Regions from separate parts of the Aminipila sp. genome, predicted to be linked through region 2. Evidence: riboswitches for the same ligand, from Rfam matches in the RefSeq annotation. Region 2 holds a riboswitch; each other region holds the start of a gene.
The links. Region 2 has a riboswitch for cobalamin ahead of RTW14_RS10875 (immunoglobulin-like domain-containing protein). Riboswitches for the same ligand answer to the same signal wherever they lie in the genome.

Region 1 (4,151 bases), on a different contig from region 2:
ATCCTCAAGCAGTTCATTCAAGGTATCCTTTGATTCGGTTGGTTCAGTCTCAGTATTTATACTGCTGTCTGTTGTATTTTTATCTTCCCCAACAGCACTCCCTGTTGTTACTGTTGTATCAATACTGCTACTTGTTGTGTCTGTATTTTCTTTTAAACCCTCCTCAGCAGTAGATTCTTCTTTTTTCTCACTGTCAACTTTGCTCTCATTATTTTTGGTAATACTCCCATCCTTAGTGTCTGTTTCGGAGTTTGTACCTTCATTTATACCTTCTTTTTCACTTTTACTTTCATTAATCTCTATAGAAGGATTCGTCTCTTTTTCTTCATTTAATTGAATTTTTTCCGTCTCACCTGCCTGCACTGTGATATCGCTTTCTGCATAGCTCCATACTGCCGGCATCACTTGTCCCAAAAGCAAAGCCATACACAGCACTAAACTCAAAAGAAAGTTTCTCTTTCTATGCTTCATTGTTTTTACCATCCTCTACTTAAAATAAGGATGTGTCCGTCACCTTAGGCGGGGGGGCACATCCTTCTCTGATTTTGTACAGTTGCTCAGATTATCCTATCTATCAATCCTTATTGTACAACATAGAAATGATCATAATCATTTCCAAAAGTCAGCACACCTCCGCTGGAAGCCATACCCTGCAATGCATAGGTATCTCCCGGTGTCTGCCATACTTTTGTTCCATTGCTTCCATTGAAACAATAGCCTGCTCCAGTCCCAGAATTTGTATTAAAATACAGGTAATCTACTCCACCGTTTGTATATACCAATACAGAACTTTGTACTGGTCCTGGTGTTGCTACGGTAGAAACTTCATGGTTTCCTGTTTTGGCTACCTTCTGAACACCTCCAGCACTAAATCCACTGTAGTATCCTACATAGATATTATCTCCTACTACCGTTGGGGTAGAAGTAGAAGTTCCTGCTAGCTGAGCTTTCCAGTCTAAGGTTGGTGTTCCTGCTCCAGGAGTAAAGCTCCATAAATAACCACCCTGGCTGGTAAAGTAAAGATGTCCGTCTACCAAAGAAATGGTGCTGCGCACATTCCCTGATTCTACTCCACCTATAGTGGATAAATTAATAACGCTTCCTTCTGAATTATTATCAAAATTATTACCTACTGGACGAGCATATAGATAGCCTTTATCTCCACCAAAGTAAACATACGATCCATCTACAACAGCACCAGCCCAATAAAAACCACCGTTACCTGGATTAAATTCTTTTAACTCTTCATTATCCATGTCATACTGATAATATGTTCCTGCATTTCCTGACCATGTTCCAAAATACAGATAAGCCCCATTCTTTACTATAGGAGTATTGATCTGTGCATTGTTTGGCACGGCTAAAGACCATTCTGTAGTAGGTTCTCCGTCAATATTTGTTACTTTTGTAATAGAACTGTTCTGTTCATACAACTGGCAATATTCAATCTCCACTGTATTGCTGTCATTTCCTGAAATTTCATAGGTAAATTCCAGCGTATTATTTATCCCAGTATTTACAGCGGATTCTGCCGTAGATTGGAAATTATCATTCAGATAGTAATGTCCATCGATTAGGCTAGAAGCGTTTAATGTCTTACTTCCTACTATAGTACCGTTAAGCTTAGCAGTAATAATCATATTTACATTGCTTCCGTTGATTTTTACTCCAGTGGCAGAACGATGAGTCTCACCACTAGTTAAATTAGTATTTGTCTGAGTCAAAGTAACAGTTTGGTTACCTGAAACAACAACCTTACCATTTTCCAAATTTGTTCCTGCAGAAGATACAGACCAATCTGTGATTGCTCCTCCAGTCAATGTCAGCTCATCGTTATTTGCTTTCTGATTAAATCCGGATGCCCCCACATAGATGCATCGGTTTTCAGTATCCAGGTAAGGAGAAGATAGTTGGAATCCTGAACTTTGGGTAATCTGCTTTTCCCATACTACCTGTGGAGTAGATGCCGTACAGTCAATTTTAGCTAGTCTGCCGCCCCCCTTATCATTTGCAACTTTATATCCGTCATAAAGTATATAAGCAAAGGTATTTCCATTTCTGGTTTCCATAACAGCTGCTGAATCCACACCATCCCAACCGGATCCATTTTTCGGCAGATCAATACGTGTGACATTTGGACTTCCGTTGGTTGGTGCTGCATTGATAATCCCGTTGTGAATATCATTTCCCTGATAGGTTGGCCAGTCTGCAGCATAGGCAGTCAGCCCCATGCTCATGACCATAGCTATAATCATAAGCACCGCTAATGGTTTTCTTAACTTTAATTTCATCATTTCTTTTGGTCCTCCTTTAATTTAAGATGATAAGATAAATATCCATACAGCAAAATTGCCGTACTTCTTTTTTTTATGACAATCACCCCCTTTGCTTTATATAAACAAAATTTGCTTTCTAATTAAACACAAAAAAAGACCGTGGCGAAATATGCCACAGTCCGTTTTCACTGTTTTTCTTTAATGTATTCTAAAAAATGTTTTTAAAAATACTATCCCCTGGTCATTTACCTCGTAACCGGTTTTGAATCTCATCCATGCAGGTCTTCTGACTTACGTATCTACATTCTTGTCCTCCTTCCCAAAAGTTTTATTTGCTTCCAGTGGTCGTTTTTCATCTTGCAAATGAATGGTCAAGAACTCCTCGTTTACAGCGGCGGGTCCGTGCCGGACTTTCACCGGCTTCCCTCTTAGCTGTCGGCTTCCGCCGGCAGACATAGATTTTTATTTAATTTTTACTTTATTGCTTTTGTCGAATTTTGTATTATAATGTCGAAACTTCATAAATATATACAAATTGGAAATATTTATGTTATTTTCAACTATCATATCACTTTAATTCTCATATTTCAACATTTTTCTTAAAATAAAAAAATATACAATTAGTCTAAAATTTTACTACAATTTAATGTACAATATAGATGTATGGATGGGGGTGATTTCTATGAAGGATATAGAGAATAAAATTAAAGATGCATATAAAGAATCTAAACATATTTATGACGATGTTTTGACTGCAAATAGTTTCTGGTCAAAAGCCTATAATAAATTGGCTTGGGGTATGAAAGATGAGGATTACGTACCAACACTGCTTTCTTTTATTCCAAATGACTTCAATGGTAAAATGCTTGATGTACCAGTAGGAACAGCAGTATTTACTTCAAGTAAATATAAAACGATTAAAAACGCTGATATTACTGCATTAGACTATTCTACCGATATGCTCTCGCAGGCAGAAAAACGTTTCAAAGACTTGAAAATCAACAATATTAAATGTGTACAAGGGGATGTGTCCAATCTGCCTTTTGAAACAGGTAGTTTTGATTTGGTTCTTTCCATGAATGGATTTCATGCATTTCCTAACAAGGAAACTGCATTTAAAGAAACTGCAAGAGTTCTTAAAAAAGACGGTATATTTTGTGGTTGTTTTTACATTAGCGGAGAACGTAAAACAACAGATTTTATAGTAACTAAAGTCCTAATGCCCAAAGGATGGTTTACACCACCATTTTATACTAAAGATGAAGTACCCAAAATACTTGATAAATTATACACAAAAATGGAGATTTATATTATGAAATCTATCGTGTATTTTAGATGTATCAAATAAAGGTATACAATAAAAGGAGGAAACGATTTCCTCCTTTTAATATTGATTAACACTGTATTCGATTTATAAATACAAGTGCAATCCTATCTTAAATTAAATTTATCTACCAGACTCTTCAACATCTGTGCCTGTGCATTTAATTCTTCACTGGTTGCCGCACTTTCCTCCGCTGTTGCAGAATTAGTTTGAACTACAAATGAGATTTGATCAACACCCTGGGTTACCTGGCTTATTGCATCAGCCTGTTCAACAGATGCCGCAGTTATTTTCTGTAATTGCTCTGTTACGCCACTAGACTTTTCCACAATTACTTCTAGTGATTTAGCTGTAGCATCCGCAATTCCCGTACCATATTTAACTGCGGAAACAGCACTTTCAATTAAAGTTGTTGTATTCTTAGCTGCCTCTGCCGACTTTTGTGCTAAATTACGTACTTCATCTGCAACAACAGCAAATCCTTTTCCAGCTTGTCCGGCACGAGCAGCTTCTACGGCTGCATTTAGTGCCAATATATTTGTTTGGAAAGC
Region 2 (4,151 bases):
AATCGTATGGCTCGTCATTTAGCGCCGGAAGCAATTACGGCAGAGGATATCATTCAAATCTGTGGTGGAAGGAAGAAAAATAAAAAGTACGAGCAAAATAATAAAATTGCTTCTATTTTAGCTCAATTTGATTTTACTAAAAGTTCTAAAAAGAGTGAAGAAATAAGGGGAGATGTACCTAAGAAAAAACTTAGGTTCTGGGAACGGAAAAAGGCAGAATCAGATCAAGCGGTGAATAAAAGGCAAGTTATCTGTGACCAGGTGGCATTAAATCAGAGGAAACTTTCAAAAAGAACAAAGGTGGCGGCAACAATGATTTTGTTACTCATACCACTTACTATTTTTTTGGGAATATATTATTTAAATGACCGCAAGTATTATTTTATATCTATGTTAATCATACTGGAAACCATGCTGCCCTTTGTCATGATTTTCGAGGATAGAAAACCTCAGGCAAGAGAACTCATTATTATTTCGGTTTTGTGTGCCATTGGGGTAGCAGGGAGATGTGCATTTTTTATGCTGCCTCACTTTAAACCAATTGCAGCTGTCGTCATTATTGCAGGAGTTGCTTTTGGAGGGGAAACGGGGTTTCTGGTAGGAGCTTTAATCGCTTTTGCATCAAATATCTTTTTCGGACAAGGACCCTGGACTCCATGGCAGATGTTTGGGTTCGGGGTTATCGGATTCTTGGCGGGTGTACTCTTCCGTAAGGGAATTTTAAGAAGCAATAAGATATCATTGGCAATTTTTGGAGGACTGGCGACATTTTTTATTTATGGTGGAATTTTAAATCCAGCATCCGTATTAATGTTTTATACCAAACCTACTGCAGAGATGTTTATATTAGCCTATGCCAGAGGGGTTCCTGTTGATTTGGTTCATGCATCATCAACCGTATTTTTCTTGTGGATTATGGCAGAGGCTATGCTGGAAAAGCTGGACCGGATTAAGGTTAAGTATGGGTTGATAGAGGATTGATATTACCAATCTTTAAATAAACTAAAAGAATAGAAATGTAGAAATTTGTAGAACATTGCAGAACTTTGCTTGACATTATTTACATATTAATGTTACCATTAAAAGTATAATTTAATAAAACATTTATGTTCTGCAAGCTAAAGTCTAGTATGTTAAATTTAACTAAGGTGACGATGAGCTATGCAGCTAAGAGGGAAGCAGGTTAGAATCCTGCGCGGTACCGCCGCTGTAAACGGGTAGTTTCTCCTATATGCCACTGAAATGTTTTCGGGAAGGCAGGAAGAAACGGTGATACGTGAGCCAGAAGACCTGCATAGAATGTTAGGAGCGAGCTGACGGGTAATCGGCAGAGTGATGAAAATATTTGTATTTTCCTTATACTATTAAACATATTACATACAGAAAAAAACGGACTGTAGCATTTTGCTACAGTTTTTTTGTTTTATTAATTCTCTTGTTTTATTGTAAATAATAAGGAATCTTAAATATAAGCCACAGATAATAAGGGGCGTATTACAGAGAAAACGGACTGTAGCAGAAATGCTGCAGTTTTTTTGTATAATGGAAAATATCGTTAGATTTTCTATTATACAAAAAAGGAATTGCAGAGTGGCGAAGCCACATTTTGTTACCTTTTTATGGGATGAAAACAGGTAAATAACTACTTGGTAACGCTTACGCGATGATTTATAGATATAAATAATGTTTAAATGAAGGAGAAAATAAAAAGGCAATGAATAAAAGAAGTAAATTACTAAAAAAGGGAATGTCATTTTTATTAATACTGATCATGGCGTTTACCATGATACCCATGACTGCTTTTGCAGATAGTACAGATAAAATAACGGTTTATGTAACAATAAGTTTGGAAGGCCAATTCCAATTATCAAAAGATGGAATAACTGGTATGGTGGAGGTACCAATTACTCTTGATAAGGGAAGCACAGCATTTGATGCACTTGTAGAAGCTCATAAATTACACCATGAGGATGGTGCGTCTGGACTTAACGCTAATGAAAATAAATCTATTTCAAAATTCTGGGGTAAAACCAGTACTTCTATTGGATATTTTGCCAATGGCAAAATGGTGATGAATATAGAAGAACCTCTGTCAGATGGTGATGACATTGAAGGAACTGTATATAAAGACTGGGCTTCAGATACCTATGCCCGCTTTGACAAGCAAAGTGCAACTGTTACTGCAGGGGGAGCTCTACCAATTGCGCTTTTAAGTAATGTTATTACGACTCCAGATTGGAAAGGAGGAATGATGGCAGGAGGTTCTGCGGATCAGCCTCTTGCAGGTGCAAAAATTTTAGTTAGTGACAGCACATCTTGCAATATTCCGTATGATGGTAGCAAGAATTGGGTTACTGATGAGAAAGGAAAAGCAGTCATTTCTTTTGAAAGTCCAGGTACCTATTATATTTCAGCGGATAAAGAAGGAAAGAATTTAATTCCACCAATTTGTAAAGTAACGGTTACCGCACCTGTAACGGATGAAGAAAAAACTCAAATCGTGAGTCAGGATATGTCTGCTCTGAGTTTTGAAGATATTAAAGGACAGAATACTTCTATAGATGAAGTCGAGAAAAATTTAGATCTGCCTATTAGTGGTAATAGCGGTAAAACTTCTATTTTGTGGACGTCAGAAGATGAATCCGTTATAAAAAATGATGGGACAGTTATTCGTCCAGTTGGTGCAAATAAAACCGTTAAAATGACAGCTAAAATATCTTATGGAAGTATATCTGATACAAAATCATTTGATATTACAGTTAAAGGGTATGGAACAGAAGAAGCTGAAAGTTTACTAAATGAGGCAGTAACAAAATTACCAAGTAAAATCACACCTAATGAATGGGATGGCGACTACAAAAAAGATAAAAATATTATATCTTTAGTCCGTGAGGAGTTGGCTAAAATAAATACTTCTATAAAAGTCTCCGATATATGCACACCGGGAGATCAGACACAGATTACGGAAAACGGAGATATTACATATGGTTCAAAAAGAGTAAAGAAAGACGTTGTTTTTAGCTTAGAATTAGGTGGGGTTACAAAAGAATATAAGGCAAATGTTACTGTTAATGCTAAATCTGCCACAAAGGTAGAAGCACTAAGTGGAGATTGGATTACTTTTGACTTAATAAAAAATCTCAATACAACAAATAGTGGAATTGTTTCAGATTTAAATTTGCCTAAAGAGGATAGCAAAGGATATTATACAGAAATAGAATGGACGTCCAGTGACAGCAATATTATTTCTATTGGTGATTACACGGTGAACGGTAAGTTTACGGCGAAGGTGACAAGGCCAAAGCTTGGGCAGCAGGATGCAAAGGTGACTCTTACTGCAAAAATAAATCCTGGGGCATACTGGAGTTATGGTATGGCTCCGGGAGGACCGATGCCTAACCCTGCTTATGGAGAAAAAACGTTTAATCTGATTGTTCCAGCTGTGAATGAGGAAGAGCAGAAAGCAGCGCAGAATTTAATAGATGATGGCATTAAACTGTTTAACCTAGACAATATAGTGGACATGAAAACTAAAGAAAAAGTTGAGCTACTAGCACTTACAGATAATTTTAATAATGTACCGTATAATTGGAACTATGTTAATAAGTTAGAAGGATTTAAAGATGCATATCGTGTAATAGATGTTAAATGGTCTTCAGAAAATCCTGGAATCAAAAAGATATCAACATATGGTGAGGTGACAAGAACTTTAAAGGAACAAACGGGTGATATAGTCCTGACACTTTACTATAATGGAGCTACAGCAGAAAAACGTTTCCTTGCAAAGGTAACAGCTGGTGTTGACAAAAATAAAGAAATAAAAGACAAGATTGCATCTGTTTATGCAGATAAAAATTCTGAATGGTGGGGATCCTCTGCAACATGGTGGCAAGCAGTGGGAATAAGTGCCTATAAAAATACTTCTTTAGATATAACAAAAGAGATATCCCCAGATGCTAAACAGGCATTTATCAACAAGACTATTTACGATATTACAACTCTTGATGAAAAAGCATCTGTCAATGCAAATAAGTTTGCAAATGCAATCAATGGGTTGAGTGCTTTTGGATACGATCCTACAGCATTATGGACGGTAAACAAAACTAAAATAGATGCAGTCAGTCAATTAAAAAATATTAAGCTGGAAGATG
Region 3 (4,151 bases), on a different contig from region 2:
GTGAAAAGTTGAGTATACATACTTTTACAATTATAATTCCTGCATCAATGGCCGCCGTCAGTATCCAGTCAAGACTATGATTATATGTAATAATCATAAGTCTTTTGCCTTTTAACGTATCTTTAATAGTTTTCATTCTTTCCTTATAAACGATTGTATTTTCTTCAACTATTTTCGCCGCTATGTCCCATTCTCCCATTACTGTACTTATTTCTTTAAGCCACTCTGCAGTTTCAGCAAATCCCACAGGAAATTGCTTGTCAAAAAATTTACAGCCATATGTTTCTTTAAAGAATTTTTCCAGAATCATACCAGTATAGTCTTTATATGCAAGTAGATTCAATTCAGCCCTACAGAAATTTTTCAGTTTGTCAAATGTTGTATTACAAAGAAACCTACAGTTTACTTTTACATTCATTTGCTTTAAATATTCTTCAATAACTTGAAAATTACTTTCTGTATTTTTTGCAACAACCTTTTCAAATACAATGTTTACTATTTTTTTCTCCGGTTTAATGTTTCTATCTATGATCTGAGTTGCCAGTTCAGTATAGCATAAGAGCATGCCTTGTAAATAATCTCCTGACAAATTTCCATCAGATTTTACCGTAAGTATTGGCGTATCTTTATCTGCTAAATCTTTTACTTGATCAATGTCATCCCCTATAATCCCCGCTGGGCATGAGCTGATAATTATGATAGCCTTAGGTTTTTCTTTTTTTATATCTTTGATCTTTTCAATAAGTTTTTCCATACCCCCAAAAATCATATCGGTCTCGTTCATTTCTGTGCATTGAAAATTAGGTGATATGGAAACAGGCATCAATGATCCCCGTTCAAAAAGTCTACGTCGGCCTGAGGAACTAATACTTTGATAGGACAAATAGGCACAGTTCTTAGGAGCATGTGCCAATATTACGGCGTCCTGGATATGGATGCTCATAGTCATAGCCCCATTAAATGCACAGCCATGCAGAGGCTCATTTCTTATAACATTCTTTGACAAATACCGGTTTAATGATGTAGCCTCATCTACGGCAGAATGTTTTTCTTTTTGCCCTCTTATACGCTGTTGTTTTAGGGGTTCTTCCATTTCCTCTGAATTACATTTACTGAACTGGTTTCTGTCGTCCCCTTTTACAGTCTGGTAAATAACGGATTCCAGTTCATCATCTGTAAGCGGGTTTGCTTTATACATTGGAACACCCTCTATTATATTTCTGCTTAAAGACTTAAAGATTTCATCAATCTTCTTTTCTTCATGATTAATATCCGCCCCTTCATTTACAACCATTTTACGAGAAATAAGTTCTGCAACCGTAATATTTTCTCTTTCCGCCTCTGCAAAGACATTGCTTCTTGGAATTTTAGCACAAATTGGCAGGCCAACTGCTGCTGCAAAGGCATGAACTTTTCTGTCTTCATCTTCAATATTACGGGAGTTGTATAACAGTCCCGCAACTCTGGGCTTTCCACTGTCATAATTCTTTATGCCCCTTAGGATATTATTGGCTGCATACATAGCCATATATTCCCCTGAGGTCACTAAAAATATAGTGTCTGCATACTCTCTTCTAATGGGGACAGCAAACCCCCCGCATACGACATCACCCAAAACATCGTACAGAACTATTTCATAGTCCTTCTTTACCTGAAACTGCTCCAAAAGTTCAAATGATGTAATAATTCCTCTTCCTGCACATCCAACTCCCGGCTCAGGTCCTCCTGCTTCCACGCATCCTATAGAACCATATCCCTCAAACAATATGTCTTCTCTTTTATAATCTAACGCTCCTGTTATTTTGATATAGTCTAAAATGGTTGTTATCCTTCTCCCATTTAGCAAAAGTCTGGTTGAATCATGCTTTGGATCACACCCAATTTGTAATACTCTCTTGCCTGAGTCAGCAAGTGCCGCTGATATATTTGCACTGAGAGTAGATTTCCCTATACCACCCTTTCCATAAATTGCTATTTCAGTTTTCATTGTTACCTCCATACTTGCTAAAGACTTATTGGTTTTGGGTTTTGGGTTTTGCTATAAGCAATCTATAAAATATCTATTCTTACATATCTGCCGTCAAAAATCGGAACACCTGGATTAAATTCAACAGGTTTCCTAAAAAGTGGTCCATCACATACAAACGTATGGTATTCTCCGTTCTCACCGCATGCATCCACACCCTCAGACTTTAGCTTTAAAACCAGTTCTCTAGTCAACTGTTTTCCTATGTATTTTGCATCCATTTTTTCTGTATCTACAACGGTGATGTACGTTATAAATCCACTGTCTATAAAGTCATAAACCACCTGTTCTCTTGATTTCTTCCAAAGAGGAAGCAGTGGCTTCAAATCTGCATTTTTACATCGATCTGTGTTCCATGCTAGATGATCTTCTATATCTATATCTCCAAATACACAGATTTCTGCACCTTTAGCTCTTTCCTCTTTTAACACTCTTTCAAAGTTCATTTCATAATCTTTCCCTGACGTTATTATTAACCTTATGGGAATTTGTAATGAATCCGAAAGCCTGTCTATCATATTTTGGCCAATGCCATGAAACCACGTTCTATCCTTGTCCTCATTATATGTCATAATTAAACTTTGAGGTTCAAACCCCATGTCAATTGCTTTATATATAGCTAACGTGCTGTCTTTGCCACTACTATATGCCGCCGTAAATTTTGTATTTTTTTTCAATTCCACTCGCCTCCATTATGATAAATTTTCGTTATAAAGCTCCAAACAATCCTGCTCGTTAACACACAAAAACTGTAACATTACTGTTACAGCCGTTTTTCTGCAATTATTAATTTTTGTGAACACTGTGGATACACCATCCTGTTCAAGTCTTCTGAATGACCCGTCGAAAACTTTAGAAATTTATGCAGGTCTTCTGGCTCATGGGTCATCATTCCCTTCAACCTTCCCAAGCTAATAGCTCAGTGGTTTGTCATTTATGAGGATTAAAGCCTCACAAATACAATCTGATGGAACTCTTCATATACAGCGGCGGGGACCGCGCAGGACTTTTACCTGCTTCCCTCTTAGTCTGCCATATAATAAAAATAACCAACTTTTATCCAGGACAGAACATAAATTTACTATTTAATTGTAATCTTTATGCTATCATTTTCCCCATTAACTGTCAATATAAACTGTCTATAGGTAAAAAGTGTATATACTATAAACTATGTAGTCGAAAACGCAATTTGCCCATTTACAGTTGGACGAGAAACTGGTTATTTACTGGTTATAAATCAACTCTGCACTTCCATAGGGCATAGACTTTTCAAAATACAAGGCAATCTTTGAATCTTTGGATACGTGAATCTTTGTATCCCATAATCCTTCTTCCGTTTCCATAATTTGCTCCCCGATTAGCTCTAAAGAATCCGGAAACCAAATTTCATCTATATAACTGTCCCCAAAAGCCCACTCTCCAATTTCCTTCACCCCTTCTTTTATGATAATGGTATCAGCCACAGTAAAAGCAAATGCTCCCTGGTCTATTTTCTCAACAGTACCTGGTACAATCACTTTTTTTAAATTGACACCATGGTCAAAATCCCATGATAGCGCAGATTCATATATTTCAGTAACACCTTCAGGAATCGTAATTTCAGTTTCATTCCCTACGTAAGCATAGAGAATGCTGTCTTTGATACAGAAACCATTCTCATCTTCAAAAGTGCGATAATACTGTTCTGTAGCATTTAAAGTTTGGGGAGTTGATTGGACGTCCCGTGCAAACAGAAGGATTACTAAAATTGCTAAGACTGCTATAAGCAAAGACCTTTTAATCATGCGATATATTCCCCCAAAGTGAAAGATTTGGACTACACAGGCAAAAGGTCAGGGACAAAGCCACTAAGACCGCTGTAGAGCCACAAATAATAAATAAAACCGTAGTACAATAAGATAATTTTATCAGCTTTAATAAAAATTTTCTATAATTAAGTCAAAATATATATTAAAAATCAATTATGCTCCAGTTGTTGTACACTTGTTGTCAAACCAAAATTTTAGCTCCCAATTCCAAAAACTAAAAAACCCTGAATCCGTTAGAATTCAGGGATGTTATCATGGTTGCGGAGTCAGGACTTGAACCTGAGGCCTCCGGGTTATGAGCCAATTGCTTGTACTTT
Region 4 (4,151 bases), 150 kb from region 2:
GTTAACTTTGCACCATATAGCTAAACTTACTAGTGTTACTAAGGAAATGATAACCTGCGTCTTTTCCTTTATGGTTGCGGCCTGGTTTTCATACAAAACCTTTATCTCACCATCATAACACCTGGACTCCATCGCATCAAAAAGAGTATTTGCTTTCTGCATAGCACGAATCAAAATCACAGACAGCATATTTCCCATACCATTTATAGCACTTTTAGCACTAATATTGCCCAGTCTGCAATTTTGTGCAGTCATAATGGATGAGGCCATATCAAACAACACAAATATATATCTATAGGTTAACATCATTATTTCTATAATTAAACTTGGGCAATGAAGTTTTTTTAATACATATAGTAAATCCATCATCGGAGTCGTTAATATAAGGAAATACAAGCAGGATACCGATGCAAGTGATACGGTTATCAATCTCACCGCATATAGCAGAGAAAACCAGCTTACTGCAATATATTTGCTTCCTATAGCTATATTCATTAGATCCATTGGAACATCTGTTAGGTTTACCGCTATTGCCACAGTCCCTAATGCCAGAAAGGCAAAAGGTGCTACCATAAGCTTTATATAATGAGAAGGAGATGTGCGGCTAAAAAAAATAGTCACACATCCCATCATAACTAAAATAACAAATGATATGACAAAAGAGCGGGCAGCAACGCATATTAGCAATGTCCCAACTGCAAAAGCACTCTTTAGAAAAGGGCTTTTATTCCTTATGGCTGACGAATAGGCCAGCTTATCAATCAAAATCATTCTTACCTCCAGCTTCAACCTCTTTTGCGTCGGTAGAAGCAAAATATGTACCTGCTATCATTATTGTTAATGCAATAATAAATAGTTTTGTGGGTATTTCTCTAAATATTATAAGTGAAAGGATAACACCTATAAAAGGAGCAACCGCATAATACATACTTGTCTTAGCAGCACCAAGCTCCCTCTGTGCATATACATAGAAATAAATGCTCAATCCATATGCTACAAAACCCAATAGTAACGTTTCCAATACATAAATTAGATCTACATTTGTTTCTTTAAGTATTAATGCGATTATAAGGGCTCCAGTACCTGACCCTATGCCTTTTATAATAACAACCTGTAATGGATTTTTAAAAGATAATTTTCTTGTACAATTATTTTCAAATCCCCAACAGACGCAGGCAAATATAACATACATTGATCCCCAAGAGAATGAAAAGCTGTCCTTTTCTTCTGCTACTAAAAGCATGCTAGCCACTGTCATAAGGGAAATAGACAGCCACAATCTCTTGGAAATTATTTCTTTGAAAATAAACATCGCAATTATGGACGTTGCGACAATTTCAAAATTATTTAAAAGCGATACATTTGCTGCTGTAGTTCGAGACAATCCCACCATTAAAAATATGGGGGCAGATATATCTAAAACTACCATAGCTATTATATATGGCAAATCATTTTTGTTTAAATTTTTTTCTATGTTTTCTTTGCTAATCACTCTTTGAATAAGCCATACTATACTCAATCCTATTCCGGCTCCCAGATATAAAAGTGAAGCCATCATAGTTGGCTGCACATGATCCAGAAGCAATTTAGAAATAGGAGAACTAATTGCGTACGTAGATGCTGCAAGGATTGCAAAAAATATAGATTTACTATTATCTCCATATTTAAACATATCTATTTTTCTAGCCAATTTATTTTTTATCTGATTTCTGATATTTTTTTCTTGCCACTAAGTATCCTAATCCAAAGAAAAATATCCCTGAACCAGTTGCTGCCTGCAGACAGAAAAGCAAGGATTCAGTTTCACCTCCAGGTGGTTCCAATATTGGTGATGCCCAAGCTACATATCCAGGATCTATTGTTGAAATAGCGTCTTCAGCAGCCCCATCAGCCCCACCAAATTCAGAATCATGTATGGTTGCAAGTGGTATAATTGCTATAAGTGCACATGCGATTAAGCATAAAATTATAATCTTAGTGTTTTTTGTTAAATGCATTTTGTTACCTCCTAACATACTGCCTTAAGAGTCCCATAGTATCCCAACGACTCCAACTCAGGCTGTGCAAAGCTTTCAAGCCCCTTCATTACAACTACGGCTATAAGTCCCTCTATAACTGAAAGAGGAATCTGAGTAATTGCAAATATGCCTAGAAACTCAACTAAGGAAGCTGTGAATCCTCCCACCTGTGATGGATGAGCTAACGCCAACTGTACGGCAGTCACACAATATGTAAATAAATCTCCAAGACAAGCTGCTAAAAATACGCCAAACGATTTAGGTGCTTTCATTTTATTGCAAATCGTATAAACTGCAAAGGAAACAAATGGTCCTGCTATAGCCATTGAAAAAGTATTTGCTCCAAGTGTAGTAAGCCCGCCATGAGCAAGTAAAATAGCCTGGAAAAGTAATACGATTAGTCCGATTATACACATAGCCGATGGTCCAAATAAAATGGCGCCTAGTCCTGTTCCTGTAGGATGTGAACTGCTCCCTGTTACGGATGGAATCTTTAAAGCTGATAATACAAACGCATATGCTGCTACCATAACTAATATCAGCAGCAATTTTCTATCGTGTGCAATGGTTTTCTTTATGGATATAAAACCTGCCACCACAAATGGTACACATATTACACCCCATATAATACAATAATTTAATGGAAGATATCCCTCCATGATGTGCATTGCACTGGAAAGAGTAGGTACCGCTAATACTATAGCAACTACCATGCTCAAAACAAACAATGCTCGTTCTGTTCTTGTTTTTTTCATTATAATTATTCCTCCTAAATAAAAAATCGCCATTCTGAACATACAGAATAGCGTAATACGGGAGCCGACAATAAGCCCCACTTATTACACTTATTCATCGTCCGTAAAAAAAGTGTAACTTCTGTTATGATCGCATGACCAAACAGAATCCGATACTTTAGGCAGGTCTTCTGGCTTTGGTTTCAACGTTATACTTTCCCTTCCCATTTTCACAGTGGCTAATAAAGTATAACTCATCCATTACAGCGGCGTGACCGCGTGGGCATTTAACCCAACTTCCCTATTCTCCCGGCAGGAATTTCCGGGCACCTATAGTATTTCAATTGTCGAAATATATTGTAACACTAAAATAGGGGGTCATACAACCCCCTAAATGCATTCTATCAACTTATTGCATCAATTTCACAACAAATTGCACTTTTTTATATCCCAAAGAATTTTGCCGCATCCTCCAGTGTCTTTTTAATGTCTGATTCTGTGTGGGCATTTGATATAAACATTGCCTCAAACTGAGCAGGAGCAAAGTAATTCCCACTATTCATCATGTGTTGAAAATATTTTGCATACTGTTTTAAATCGGATTTTTTTGCAGATTCATAATCTGTAACAGGCCCGCTTGTAAAGAACAAAGTTCCAATAGAACCTATATAATTTATCGTACAATTCGCCTTTGCCGTTTCAATAATCTCTGCAAGGCCTCCGTATAACATTTCTCCCAAAGCATTTATATGTTCATAAACGCCAGGATTTTCATTCAAATAGGTAAGCTGTGCTATACCTGCAGCCATGGCTACTGGATTTCCACTCAGAGTACCTGCCTGATAAACTTTTCCTACTGGTGCTACACACTCCATGATTTCGCGCTTACCGCCATAAGCGCCTACAGGCATTCCTCCGCCAATTATTTTTCCGAAAGTAGCCATATCCGGAGTTACTCCAAAAAGTTGCTGTGCACCACCAGGTGCTAATCTAAAACCGGTTATAACTTCGTCAAAAATAAGTACCGTTTTGTTTGCATCACAAATATCACGAAGCTGTTTTAAAAAGCCATCTTTCGGAAGCACAACACCCATATTAGCTGCAACTGGCTCAATGATAACAGCTGCAACATCTCCCTTATATTCTTCAAAAAGTTTTTCTACACTATCCAAATCATTATACTTTGCAGTCAGCGTGTCTTTAGCACAATTAGCTGTAACACCTGCGCTGTCTGGTGAGCCACCCTCTGCAATCAGTGCTGAACCCGCTTTAACTAAAAGGCCGTCACTGTGCCCATGATAGCATCCTTCAAACTTTATAATCTTACTTCTTCCTGTATATCCTCTTGCTGTACGAAGAGCAGACATGGTAGCCTCCGTTCCTGAGTTTACCATTCTTA

Region 1: it holds a riboswitch for cobalamin, as region 2 does, so the genes downstream of both, RTW14_RS07305 (hypothetical protein) here and RTW14_RS10875 (immunoglobulin-like domain-containing protein) in region 2, are expected to answer to the same signal.
Region 3: it holds a riboswitch for cobalamin, as region 2 does, so the genes downstream of both, RTW14_RS15190 (diphthine--ammonia ligase) here and RTW14_RS10875 (immunoglobulin-like domain-containing protein) in region 2, are expected to answer to the same signal.
Region 4: it holds a riboswitch for cobalamin, as region 2 does, so the genes downstream of both, RTW14_RS11520 (energy-coupling factor ABC transporter permease) here and RTW14_RS10875 (immunoglobulin-like domain-containing protein) in region 2, are expected to answer to the same signal.

What each region holds. Positions count from the first base shown of each region.
Region 1 is NZ_DAMBYD010000004.1:269,498-273,648, reverse strand. It holds gene RTW14_RS07310 (InlB B-repeat-containing protein) at 1-471, opposite strand, end outside; gene RTW14_RS07305 (hypothetical protein) at 582-2,294, opposite strand; cobalamin riboswitch at 2,536-2,749, opposite strand; gene RTW14_RS07300 (class I SAM-dependent methyltransferase) at 2,959-3,624, shown strand; gene RTW14_RS07295 (methyl-accepting chemotaxis protein) at 3,708-4,151, opposite strand, start outside.
Region 2 is NZ_DAMBYD010000007.1:52,636-56,786, reverse strand. It holds gene RTW14_RS10880 (energy-coupling factor transporter ATPase) at 1-981, shown strand, start outside; cobalamin riboswitch at 1,145-1,312, shown strand; gene RTW14_RS10875 (immunoglobulin-like domain-containing protein) at 1,715-4,151, shown strand, end outside.
Region 3 is NZ_DAMBYD010000011.1:101,100-105,250, forward strand. It holds gene RTW14_RS15185 (nitrogenase component 1) at 1-1,987, opposite strand, end outside; gene RTW14_RS15190 (diphthine--ammonia ligase) at 2,050-2,703, opposite strand; cobalamin riboswitch at 2,873-3,086, opposite strand; gene RTW14_RS15195 (leucine-rich repeat domain-containing protein) at 3,250-3,810, opposite strand.
Region 4 is NZ_DAMBYD010000007.1:200,365-204,515, forward strand. It holds gene cbiQ (cobalt ECF transporter T component CbiQ) at 1-771, opposite strand, end outside; gene RTW14_RS11510 (DMT family transporter) at 758-1,672, opposite strand; gene RTW14_RS11515 (energy-coupling factor ABC transporter substrate-binding protein) at 1,692-1,997, opposite strand; gene RTW14_RS11520 (energy-coupling factor ABC transporter permease) at 2,009-2,773, opposite strand; cobalamin riboswitch at 2,917-3,101, opposite strand; gene hemL (glutamate-1-semialdehyde 2,1-aminomutase) at 3,196-4,151, opposite strand, start outside.